DNA from 3 places in the Paenibacillus sp. FSL K6-0108 genome. Region 3 is predicted to be linked to each of the others. Evidence: predicted binding sites of a transcription regulator. Region 3 holds the regulator's gene; each other region holds the start of a gene.
The links. Region 3 encodes LexA, which represses DNA repair genes until DNA is damaged. Its sites were predicted from a motif close to CGAACATATGTTCG; they were not measured.
Positions count from the first base shown of each region.

Region 1: addB (helicase-exonuclease AddAB subunit AddB) is a predicted target of LexA. The motif match lies at 1,689-1,702, and genes of this name have one in related genera.
Region 2: recA (recombinase RecA) is a predicted target of LexA. The motif match lies at 1,972-1,985, and genes of this name have one in related genera.

Region 1 covers NZ_CP150288.1:5,442,756-5,447,047, reverse strand. Annotated here, with positions in the region: gene MHB49_RS24795 (class I SAM-dependent rRNA methyltransferase) at 199-1,575, shown strand; gene addB (helicase-exonuclease AddAB subunit AddB) at 1,768-4,292, shown strand, end outside.
Region 2 covers NZ_CP150288.1:2,745,419-2,749,710, forward strand. Annotated here, with positions in the region: gene pgsA (CDP-diacylglycerol--glycerol-3-phosphate 3-phosphatidyltransferase) at 1-451, shown strand, start outside; gene MHB49_RS12695 (competence/damage-inducible protein A) at 559-1,815, shown strand; gene recA (recombinase RecA) at 2,055-3,119, shown strand; gene MHB49_RS12705 (regulatory protein RecX) at 3,349-4,083, shown strand.
Region 3 covers NZ_CP150288.1:4,654,305-4,658,596, forward strand. Annotated here, with positions in the region: gene MHB49_RS20895 (HAD family hydrolase) at 1-640, opposite strand, end outside; gene MHB49_RS20900 (hypothetical protein) at 669-1,181, opposite strand; gene MHB49_RS20905 (DUF896 domain-containing protein) at 1,311-1,520, opposite strand; gene MHB49_RS20910 (LysM peptidoglycan-binding domain-containing protein) at 1,616-1,993, opposite strand; gene lexA (transcriptional repressor LexA) at 2,297-2,923, shown strand; gene MHB49_RS20920 (hypothetical protein) at 3,506-3,793, shown strand; gene MHB49_RS20925 (TetR/AcrR family transcriptional regulator) at 3,867-4,292, opposite strand, start outside.

The sequences.
Region 1 (4,292 bases), 790 kb from region 3:
GCAAACGTAGCGAAGGGGATGGAATTGGAACTGAAGAAGCGAAGTGTTCGCCTTTGACTCCGGATTTTCCCTTTTGAGAAAGGGAATCAAAAAAATCTGGAGACAACAGCGATCGAAAGTCCAATCCATCCCCGTAGTGGTCACCTTTGCACTAAACCTATCTTTTAAACAACTAACTATGAAAGAAGTGGATCTATCTTGCCATCAGTTACACTGGAACGCAGCCGCAAAAAGCGGCTTGAACATGCACATCCATGGATATATAACAATGAAATTGCCTCTGTTGAAGGAAACCCCGAGCCGGGAGATCTGGTGAACGTATTGAATCACCAAGGTCGCTATCTCGCGACAGGATACTATAATCCTGCATCTCAAATCACAGTTAGAGTCGTGGCCTATCAGCCTTTGGAGTTTGAACAGATGGACACCGCGTTTTTTGCAGCGCGTTTCCGCGATTGCTTGCGCCACCGGGAGCGGTTTATCCAGGATGGGGAGGCATACCGTCTCGTTTATGGGGAAGCTGATTTTCTGCCAGGTCTGATCGTTGACCGTTTTGGCAGCATCCTCGTTGTTCAGTTGCTCACACTCGGCATGGACCGCTGCCGCGAAGCGATCGTACAAGCTCTTGTTGAAGTGATGCAGCCAGAAGGCATCTATGAACGCAGTGATGTGTCCATTCGTGAACTGGAAGGCTTGGAGCAGACGAAAGGACCGTTGTACGGGGATTGTCCGCGGCATGTCACGGTAACAGAGAACGGATTGCTCATTAAGGTGGATATCGTGGAAGGCCAGAAGACAGGGTATTTCTTCGACCAACGTGAGAATCGTGCAGCCATCGAACCGCTTATGAAGGGTTGGGGTTACAAGAGTGGCATTACGCTCCAACAGACCGAGCAGGATGGTACGCAGCAGTTGCTTCCTGTCAATAAAAGCGGCAAGGTTGTGACGTTCCCTTATTGGGACGGAGCCACTGTGCTGGAATGTTTCTCCCACACAGGCAGCTTCACATTGAACGCCTGCAAATATGGAGCCAAAAAAGTAACATGCCTTGATATCTCAGAGCATGCGATTGAAAGTGCACGGACCAACGTTGAGCTGAACGGTTTCACTGACCGGGTCGAATTTGTCGTTGCGGATGCATTCCAATACTTGCGTGAGCAGGTGAAAGGCCTCGATGAGCGTAACGTACGTGCGCGTGCTGGCGAACAGAAAGTGGATACGTCCAAAGCGCTTGCAGCCGGTGGCAAAACATTTGATGTGGTCATCCTCGATCCGCCAGCCTTTGCCAAAACGAAATCAGCAGTCAAAGGTGCATGCCGTGGTTATAAGGACATCAATCTTCAAGGAATGAAGCTGGTAAATGAAGGCGGGTATCTGGTAACGGCAAGCTGTTCATACCACATGCGTCCGGATCTTTTTTTGGAAACCATTGCGGATGCAGCCGAGGATGCAGGCAAAGTGCTGCGTTTAATCGACTGGAAAGCAGCTGGTAAGGACCACCCACAAATTTTGGGCGTTGACGAAGGTCATTACCTGAAATTTGCCATCTTCGAAGTGCGCAGCAAAAAGAATTAATCGAACGATTTCCATTTAAATCGAACAGCATTTACGCAAAGAGCCCACAGTTTTCATAAGCTGCGGGCTTTTTTCTATGCTGCACAGATGTCATCGGAATTGCCTGATAGTGGCAAACGTATGTTCCGAACCAAGTCAGATATGTTATACTGGGAATTAAAATCTTGTTCGTGATGATTTGGAGGATTAAACATGTCTGTACGCTTTATTATTGGCCGGGCAGGCAGCGGTAAGAGTGCGCTGATTACCCGGGAAATCACAACCCTGCTTCAAAAGGAACCGCAAGGTAAACCACTGATTCTGCTCGTCCCGGAACAGAGTTCGTTTCGAACCGAACAGTCACTGGTTTCTTCAGGTGCTATTAAAGGTACCATGCGTGCTGAAGTGCTTGGTTTTCGCCGATTGGCCTATCGGGTAATGCAGGAGGCAGGTGGTTCTGCTCGTATTCCCATTGGAGCTGAAGGCAAAAAAATGCTGCTCTACAAAGTGCTCCAGCGTCGTAAGGAAGAATTGAAGCTGTTTGGAGCATCGGGCAGTCAGCTGGGATTTATAGGGGACTTAAATGATTTATACAGTGAGTTTAAACGTTATGAGCTTGACCCTACTTCACTGGAAGAAGGACTTTCCGCATGGAATACATCTTCTTCTGCACCGATTCTGGGAGACAAGCTGCATGACTTGCTACTTATATACCGTGACTATGAAAAGGAATTAACCGAACTATATATCGATGATGAAGACACGTTGACTGAACTGACAGAGCGATTACCAGAGAGCACAATGCTGCAAGATGCACAGATCTGGATTGATGGATTTCAGGGATTTACCCCACAGGAAATGAGTGTCATTGGAAGACTGATGCTGCAAGCTTCTTCCGTTACAATTGCATTGACATTGGATCGTGCTTACGATCACGGCGCACTTCCTGGAGAATTGGAGCTGTTCCATCCCACAGCGACTGCATACGCACGTCTCAAAGGCATGGCTGAAGATCTGGGAGTTCTTAATGAAACAACCGTGCTTCAACCGGAAGTTTTGCCAAGATATGAAGGCAGTCCTGGGCCGGCGCATTTGGAGGCTGGCTTTGATCGCAGAGTTCGCTGGAAGAGTGAGGGACGTGATGCAGGTGTCAGGCTTTATGCAGCTGAGAACCGGCGGGCTGAGATGGAAGGAGCACTTCGTGAGATGCGTCGTCTGGCGCAAGCTGAAGGTGCGCGTTATCGAGATATGGCAGTGCTTGTTCGTCAGTTGGATACATATGCCGACATTGCTGAGCCCCTGTTCAGGGACTATGGCGTGCCTGTCTTTCTGGATCGGAGAAGAAATGAACTACATCATCCATTATCGGAATTTATTCGTTCAGCACTCGATATCGTTCGCCGCCGCTGGCGTTATGAGGATGTATTTCGCTGCGTGAAAACGGATCTGCTGCTTCCACGGGACGGTTCCATCACGCGTGAAGATATGGACCAACTCGAAAATTATATTTTGGCTTGCGGAATTCACGGATACCGCTGGACAGATGGCAAGCCATGGAAGTATGTACCCAGCCTGTCCCTGGAAGACAACGATCAGGATGTCCGCAGCCGGGGCCGGGAACAAATGCTGTACTTAATGGAAAAATGCCGAACGGTGATTGTTGATCCACTGGGTGCTTTTGAGAAACGAATGAGCAAGGCAAAGACAGCTAAAGACCAATGTGCGGCGCTTTACAGGTTGCTGGAAGATGCCGAGATTCCCTGGAAGCTGGATCAGATGTCTGCAGAAGCCAAGGCCCAGGGTGACCCGGAACGGTCGAGAGAGCATCGTCAAATGTGGGGTGCTGTCCTAGATCTATTAGATCAGATGGTTGATATGATGGGGGCCGAACGGCTGGATATCGATCTGTTTGCCGGGCTAATGGAGACCGGATTAACCGAACTTAAGCTGGGACTTGTTCCTCCAGCGCTTGATCAAGTGTTGGTTGGATCGATGGATCGTACACGTCTTCAGGGTATCAAGTACGTATTTATTCTGGGTGCAGTAGATGGTGAACTGCCTGCTGTGCCTCAGGATGATGGCGTATTAACGGAGCAGGAACGGCTGTTATTGACAGAGAGAGGACTGGGGCTTGGGCCGGGAGCCACAAGACAAATGCTGGACGAACGCTTCTTGATATACACCGCCCTGACCGCGGCGAGCCAGCAGTTGTGGCTGAGTTATCCTGTCGCAGATGATGAAGGGAAAACACTACTGCCCTCGGAAATTGTACGACATGTACGGAAGATGTTTGGTCTGCATGAGCAGCCATTACTTGCCCAGCCACCGGTTACGGATGATAAAGAGGTACACTGGTCTTATGTTAACCATCCTAGTCAGAGCCTCTCTTATCTCATCGGACAATTGCGCAGATGGCGTCGTGGAGAAGATATTCCTGAAATGTGGTGGGCGATCTATAACTGGCATGTCTCTCAGGAGATGAGCAGACCTCGGCTGGAGCAATTGCTTGGATCTGTCTTTTATCGCAATCGGGCGTTACCTCTTCGTACCGCTACGAGTCGTAGATTATATGGTACAGAGGTAAGGACGAGTGTCTCCCGAATGGAGCGTTTTGTAGCGTGTGCGTTCTCCCATTTTGCTTCCCATGGGCTGCGACTGAAAGAGCGCCAGTTGTACCGCTTGCAAGCTCCTGATATTGGACAATTGTTCCATGCTGCCTTGAGTCAGCTTGCCATACG
Region 2 (4,292 bases), 1.9 Mb from region 3:
TGCTGCAGTCATTTTTATTATTGCAGCAAGCACCGATGGAATTGATGGCTATCTGGCGCGGAAAAATAATATGGTTACCAACCTGGGCAAATTGCTTGATCCACTGGCTGACAAGTTATTGGTTACTGCGGTGCTGATTTCGCTTGTGGAGATGGGCAAGTTGGATTCCTGGATTGCTGTGGTCATCATTAGTCGTGAGTTTGCGGTTACCGGCTTGCGTCAGATTGCATTATTGGATGGTTCGGTTGTTGCGGCAAGTGCCTGGGGCAAATTGAAGACCGTCGTGCAAATTGTGGCGATTGTGCTGCTGCTGTTGAATAATTTTCCGTTCTCGTTCACGGGTATTCATATGGATATTATTGCCGTTTGGGCCGCAGCGATTATTACGATTTGGTCAGGCATTGATTACTTTATCAAAAACAAAAATTTGCTTCAATTATCAAAAGCATAACGGTTTGAGGATAAATGGGTAGCAGGAAGAAATCATTTGTACAAAGGGCAATAGGAAATCATCCTATTGCCCTTTGATCACTCATCACGTTTACAGGAGGATGCTGAATGAAGGCAGAAATCATCGCAGTTGGCACAGAATTGTTGCTTGGACAAATTGTGAATACCAATGCTCGATATCTATCCCGTGAATTGGCTGCAATCGGGATTGATGTGTATTTCCAAACGGTGGTTGGTGATAATCTAAATCGACTTTGTGACGCCATTCGTATCGCTCAGGGTCGTGCAGACGTCATTTTATTTTCCGGGGGCATCGGGCCTACACAGGATGACCTGACCAAGGATGCGATTGCGGCAGTCTTGAATCGCAAGCTGCATATAGATCGGATGGCTATGGACAAAATTGAGAGCTTCTTCCGGAATCGCAATGTGGACATGACTGAAAACAATCGTCGTCAGGCGATTGTTATAGAGGGCGGGACACCGCTGGCAAACGAAACAGGCCTTGCCGCAGGGAATGCGATTTCCGACAATGGCAAGCATTATGTCGTTATGCCTGGACCACCGAAAGAGCTGATACCTATGTTTGAACAGGAAGTTAAGCCATGGTTGTTCCAGCATGTGCTGACAGAAGAAATGCCGATTTACTCCAAAATGCTGAAGTTTGCAGGTATTGGCGAATCGGCATTGGAAGACCGGCTCCTGGATCTAATTGATACACAGACAGATCCTACCATTGCTCCTTATGCAAGTGAGGGAGAAGTTACAGTACGCATATCCACCAAGGCTCCAAGTGAGAGTGAAGCGATGCTGAAGCTGGATGCAATGGAAGTTCAGATTCGGGAACGCTTGCCGGAGCATCTCTACGCGAACGAGGATGTGCCTATAGAGTACACAATTGTAACCATGATGTCTGATATGGGTCTGACCCTTAGTGCGGCTGAGAGCTGCACGGGAGGGCTCGTCATGCAGAGTCTGACATCAGTCCCTGGCAGTGCGTCGATGCTTAAGGGCGGAATTGTATGTTACTCCAATGAAATCAAGGAAAAACTGCTTCATGTGCCACATGCCTATCTCGAAGGTGAAGATGCACCGGGCGCGGTCAGTCCGGAAGTGGCCAAAGTGCTGGCAGAGCAGATTCGCATGATTGGGGATGCGGACTTCGGTCTGTCGGTTACAGGTGTGGCCGGCCCCGGTTATTCCGAACGCAAACCGCCAGGACTTGTTTTCATTGGTCTGGCTCAACGTGGTCAAGAAACGGAAATTCATGAACTGCGCATTAATGGCAACCGGGAAACAGTTCGGATTCGTTCAGCAAAAGCGATTCTTTATCGTTTGTGGCGCAAACTTGTGGAAATGGACTAATTCATAGTCCGGATTGCATTTGTATAGGCAAACAAGTATAATAAAGGAAGACGGAAGAACCGCAGAATTAGGCGTAACAGCCTTGTTTACGGTTCTTTTTTCTGTTTAATGGAAGGTTTCCCAGAGGAAGAGGCGCCTCGGCCTTTATAAAAAAAACGAATGTATGTTCGAAAAAAAGCTTGGCAAACGTGTTAAAACAAGGTATCATTATCTTATAAACAGTAAAGGGTGTGAGCTTATTGTCAGACCGTCGTGCCGCGCTTGATATGGCGCTCCGTCAAATAGAGAAGCAATTTGGTAAAGGATCCATCATGAAACTGGGTGAGTCCACTCATATGAATGTGGAAATAATTCCCAGTGGTTCCTTAGCTTTGGATATTGCATTAGGAACAGGCGGCTTGCCCAAAGGCCGTATTGTTGAAATATATGGACCGGAATCTTCCGGTAAAACCACTGTAGCATTGCACGCGATTGCCGAGGTGCAACGTGTTGGTGGACAAGCAGCATTTATCGATGCTGAGCATGCGCTTGACCCTAATTACGCAAGCAAACTGGGTGTTAACATTGATGAGTTGCTTCTGTCCCAGCCAGATACGGGTGAGCAAGGGCTTGAAATCGCAGAAGCGCTTGTACGTAGTGGGGCTGTAGATATTGTCGTTATTGACTCGGTTGCCGCCTTGGTACCCAAAGCGGAAATTGAAGGTGAAATGGGCGATTCCCATGTCGGTTTGCAAGCCCGTCTGATGTCTCAGGCGTTGCGTAAACTGTCTGGTGCAATCAGCAAATCCAAAACCATCGCAATCTTTATCAACCAGCTTCGTGAAAAAGTCGGTGTTATGTTTGGTAACCCGGAGACAACACCTGGTGGTCGTGCCCTGAAATTCTACTCTACAGTACGTCTGGATGTACGTCGTATTGAGAGTATTAAATCAGGCAATGACATCATCGGTAACCGTACTCGTATCAAAGTTGTAAAAAATAAAGTGGCGCCACCGTTTAAACAAGCCGAAGTGGATATTATGTACGGTGAAGGTATTTCAAGAGAAGGCAGTATCATTGATATTGGTACAGAGCTGGATATCGTGAACAAAAGCGGTGCATGGTACTCTTACGAGGGTGAGCGTTTAGGTCAAGGACGTGAGAACGCGAAGCAGTTCATGAAAGAGCATGCAGAGATTGCTCAAGTAATTGAACAAAAAATTCGTGAAGCCAGCAATCTAACTACTGCAGTTCCTGTACCTACAACGGAAGATCAGCAAAAAGAAGCAGCTGAAGAACAAGAATTGTTTGAAATTAACGAGTAATTCTCCAGACTCCCGGAATGATCTGATTGAGCTTAGCTCAACCTTTAGCTAAGGGGGAAGGTGTTCTCATGCTGTCCAACAGCCTCTGTCCCAGTGGACAGAGGCTGTTGGCACGCTTACTGATAAGGATGAGGCCGGGTTAGGATCCCGGCCTTTTGTATTTGTACGCTATCTTCGTAGAAGATATGTTTAGCATATTTGGAGAAACAAACGTGAAGGGGAGACCAAGATGGATCAACATGAAGATTTAAATGAAGAAGCCAAGCTGGAGGGTATTTCCCAATTCCCGGATAACGAAGAACTTACCATTACACGAGTTGAACGAACGAAGAGTAGAGAGGCTCGTTATCGAATTACCTTTGGTTTATATTCAATTACGGTGCTTGAAGATGTAATGATTAAATATCGGATGACCCGAGGGAATACCTTTATGAAAAAAGACTTGGAAGAGATTATCATAGCTGACGAGCGACAGCGGACGTATGTGCAGTCTTTGCGATATCTCGAACATAAACCCCGTACACGCCACGAATTAAGTCAGAAGCTTCGTCAGAAGGAGTTTGCTGCACCGTTAATTGAAGAGGCTCTGGATCGGCTTGAGCGGGAGAATTTGGTCGATGATGAACTGTTTGCGAAGGAATGGACACGCCAGCGTATGGAGGGCCAGCGGAAGGGAAAACTGTGGATAAGGCAAGAGCTTCGTCAGAAGGGCATTGCCAATGAACTGATTGCCCAAGCACTGGAAGGTGTAAGTACAGATACGGAATTTGAAACAGCTCTAACCGCAGGACGCAAAAAATGGAATCAGGTCAAAGGAGACATCCAGGAGAAGAAACGTAAAACGCTTCCCTTCTTGATGAGACGAGGTTTTTCCATGGATATGGTACGTCGAGTCGTAAATTGTTTAATTGAAGAAGACGAGGAACAAGACCACGAAGATGGCGAAGCGTTGTTATGGGATTAGCAGACTGGACTCACAATACCGCATTCTCTTGACAATTTCTTTCGTCAAATACTAAAATGGACATGAGTCTGTAAGAAATGGACAACCCTTTTTCCTTCCAAAAAAGCGGTTTCTGTTTTTGAAGATTTATACCATTCATGATTATGGGTTCGTCGGAGACGGCGGATAGTGCGTGGAGACATGTACACTTGAAATGAAAATCGGCGGGG
Region 3 (4,292 bases):
CTCCAACCATCATACTTTCCTCAGGTTGTACTCCCAGCTTACTCAATGCGTGCTCGAAGATCGAAGGATCAGGTTTTCCTTTGCCGAACGTACCCGAGATGATAATTTCGTCAAAAAAAGGAGCCAATTCAGGAACGCCATCAAGCTTCTCTTGTTGTAAAGCAGGACAGCCGTTGGTTAAAAGCAAAAGCTTGAACTTCCCTTGTAGATGACTCAACGTTTCCATCGTTTCTTCATAGACATGAGGTCTTGATCTCCGCTCTGCCCCAAATTGTGAGGCAAGTCGTTCCGCCAGATCTTCACGATCAACACCAAGTTTCAATAAGCCACGACGCCATGACTCTTTACGATATGCAGGTGCAAGCTGCTCCAACTGACGAAACTCCGGTTGATCCCCACCCGTAAAGTTGGCCCAAAGACCTTCAAACGGGTTAATGCCAATCATTTTCGTAAACGAAAAAGTTTCATAAGACTCATACAGATTGCGTGCCTCATTACGAACAGCATCTTCAAGTTCTTCCGGTTTAATACCCGTTTCTTGAGCAGCGAACAGGCAAGTCTCATGAAAAGCTTCTCGAACACTGCGCTCATCCCACAGCAAAGTATCATCCAGGTCGAACAAAATCGCTTTTAACGCCATTTCGGTCATCTTCCCCTTTATGCAATAATTACTTTTTCTCGTATGTTTCCACAGTGATCTGATGTGCTTTGGCGAATTTCAGAAGACGTTCAGTAATGGCATCTGTATCATAACGATTGAGCAGTTTGGTAAACACCCATCTCTTACCCCGTGCATTATGCTCAATCACAACCGTACCTGGCTCAATTCTGAATTTCACAATATCGTCGACTCCAATTGAACGCTCACGGTTCCCCTTGGTCGTCAAAATCCGATTACTTCCTATTTTGACATAAGGACGACGAAGCATGAAGATAACTGCCAAAAATACATACAGCAACATGGTCACCCAGTCCCAGGTGGTCATCGGAGCTTTGACAAGAAACGTACTCATAAAGAGGTACAGAAATGCTAGTCCGATCAGAAAAATAGGAAACAGAAGGCTGCGTCCTTTAAATACGTCTTCACCTGGTGTCCCGGAAACCGGTTGACCGTTCTTTTTGCGTTGCTGATTCAACTGCTTAGAATTTTTCCGAACCGTTCTCTCGAACGAACGCGACATGAGAATCCCCCCCTTAGATGTTCTTTGTATCGGCTTACATTACTGTAAACCAACATTTCCCCCTATAGTTTGCAATCTCTAAATAACATTAAGGAAACCTAAATATCATATTGATATCATTAGGTTTCCTTAATGTTTGAGTTTGCCTTGGTGGCCTTGATCATTCTCATCATCTACAATTTCAATCGAATCCAGTTGTTGTCTGAAATTGCTTCGAATGTTATTCAAATAGATTTCTCTAAGCTTGGCACGTTCAGTGAGTTCTTCCTCTGTCAATCCAGTGGATTTTTGCTTACGGGCCAATTCATTAATACGTGCTACCAGACTATCTATATCCAAGCTTGTCCCCTCCAAAAATACAAAGTCATATTAACTTTGACATGATAAGGGCAGCTTGTCAAGCTGACACGCATTAGCGCGTATGGATGTGCAGTTTATTCTGTGAATTGAGGCAGTGTTAAGACTTGCCCCACCTGTATTGAAGTTGAGTGAAGTTGATTCACTTTCTTAATTGCTTCTATATATATACGTGTATCCATACTTTCAGGTTTGTGATTCAGCGATATGCTCCACAGCGTATCGCCTTCTGAGACTGCAACCTTATTTCCAGGCAACAGATCGCTCTCATTACCTGCGAACACAGTAAGTACTGTGCTGCACCCAACGAATATAATTAACGATACAATTACCAATTTCAAAATCCATGTTGGAGTTTTACCTTTCGTAAACAGCTTCTTGAAGTTCCCTATGTTTGTTTTAACCACTTCTGTATTAACCGGTTCGTAAATACTTTGATAAGTAGAATATCTCATTATTATTGACCTCCAAACGTTTGTTCCTATCTGTTGAAATCAATATAACACGAACATCTGTTTTGTACAATAACTTTTTAGAACAATTGTTCGCTTTTTTTTCAGATCCTATCTTCTATTATCTTTCCTCTATTGTATGGAAACTGTCATTTGCAGTATTTGATTGGACTCGAAGAACATTTTTATCTCAATTTGCAAAAAAAACATTGATTTTATGGCAGTTTATTTAGAACTTATGTTTGTACGAACGGAGGTTCTATGTTATAATTTTCCCAAACGTTACTAAAATGGGGTTGATACGGTATGTCGAAGATATCCAGCAGGCAACAGGCTATTCTGGAGTTTATACGCAATGAAGTCCGGTTGAAGGGGTATCCTCCTTCCGTACGCGAAATTGGTGAAGCCGTTGGGTTGGCTTCCAGCTCTACAGTACATGGACATCTGGATCGTTTGGAGAAGAAAGGTCTGATTAGACGTGACCCAACCAAACCAAGAGCCATTGAACTTCTCAGCCAGGAAGAGTCAGAGCATTCACATCAGTTTGCTCACAGCGTTGCCCGCATTCCTGTCGTGGGTAAAGTTACTGCAGGGGTCCCGATCACAGCAACAGAAAATATCGAAGATTACTTCCCTCTTCCTACGCATTATGTAGGCGATCAGAAAGTATTTATGCTTTCGGTCGTGGGAGACAGTATGGTTGAAGCAGGCATTGTTAACGGAGATTATGTTATTGTACGTCAGCAGCAAACTGCGGATAACGGCGATATCGTAGTAGCCATGACTGAAGATGATGAAGCGACTGTGAAAACATTCTACAAAGAGAAAGATCATATTCGTCTTCAACCGGAAAATTCGACTTTTGAACCTTTGCGTTTGAAACACGTTAGCATTCTGGGCAAAGTCATTGGCCTTTTCCGTGATATTCATTAATAGGGATTAAAGTTGGCCAGATGGTTCGTATCATAGTGAAATACACAAAGAGGTTGTCCTGTTCATCAGGACAACCTCTTTTTCTGCGCATAGCTTATCATGATTTATTTGCTGCGTTTGAGCACGCTCTTATGATGAGAGAAAAATCGAACTCTGCTGACCATGGTAAGAACCCCTTCCACTTAGCGCAATGATAGCGCATATGTGGGCAGTCCATCCATCGATATCACAAGCATTGGAATCAGGAGCAAACTACCATGTTGGAATGAACAGTTGAAAGGTTTTTGAAGATACAAGTAAGGTTGTTTTTTTGATTGATGCTACCATGGAATGTGATTGATCCGACTCCAAAGTAGAGTGTATCTAGTCGTCACTTAGAGCGTCTGAAAATGTTTATGTCATTTTGGCCCGGTGTCACTTAATCAACATACGGTCTTTAATGTTTATTGACCTTCTAATCACAATTATTCATAATTGGTTTTATAGCCTTTATTAACACGTGTTCAGCTTTTGAATAGTTGAAATTCTTTAGTTTGATAATAATTACTTAATTTGGCTTAAGTAAAGAAGTAGCCAGGTTCTATGGGGAGGGTAAATTCAAACCTTCCTGTGTATTACAAAGACTTTTTTGGAAGTGGTACCAGGCCAACGGAATGGCGGGAAAACGCTCCTGAATGGGATTTTTTAGTAGCCCAATTGAGGGAGCAGCCAGATCGGATCCATGATTTATTTAATAATAAACTTGGAGTGTCTGTAGAGGGGAATTTTTTAAAAGCCGAATCCGTAGGAGATTTAATTCTTTCGAGTGTGATGCATGAAATCAGTCATGTAGGGACTGTTTCTGCAATGCTTAAACTGCTACATTCTTAAAGTCATTAATAATGAGAGCACCAGTTCAAAAATTGAACTGGTGCTCTTCAAATTTGAAATTCCTCAGTAATCCTCATTGAACAAGACACGGAGATTTGCGGATAAATCCGGTTAATATCCTCGCTATATCTTCTGGTGAAATTGCACGATTTGTCATAAACCAGTGCTGAATAATTCCAAACTGTGCATTTCCTAAATAAGCAATTGCATAGTCAGAAAACATATAGGCTGGATCTTTTGTTAAATTTTCAAACATTCGTGTGCCCACCAAATATTGGAGTCGCTCTCTTAATTCTGTTGGAGCTCCCGAACAAATTAGTGTTTTAAAGAAGCTAGCATGAATATGCAAGTACTGAAAGGCTTTCGTGATTGGAGGGTAAGCTGCATCATCATACTCGTGGCTCATTAACTCTTGAAGATTAATGGGTTCGAATACACTCAATAATCCTTGAACAAACTCAGTTTCCTCTATCAGATGAAAAATATCATTAAAATGCAA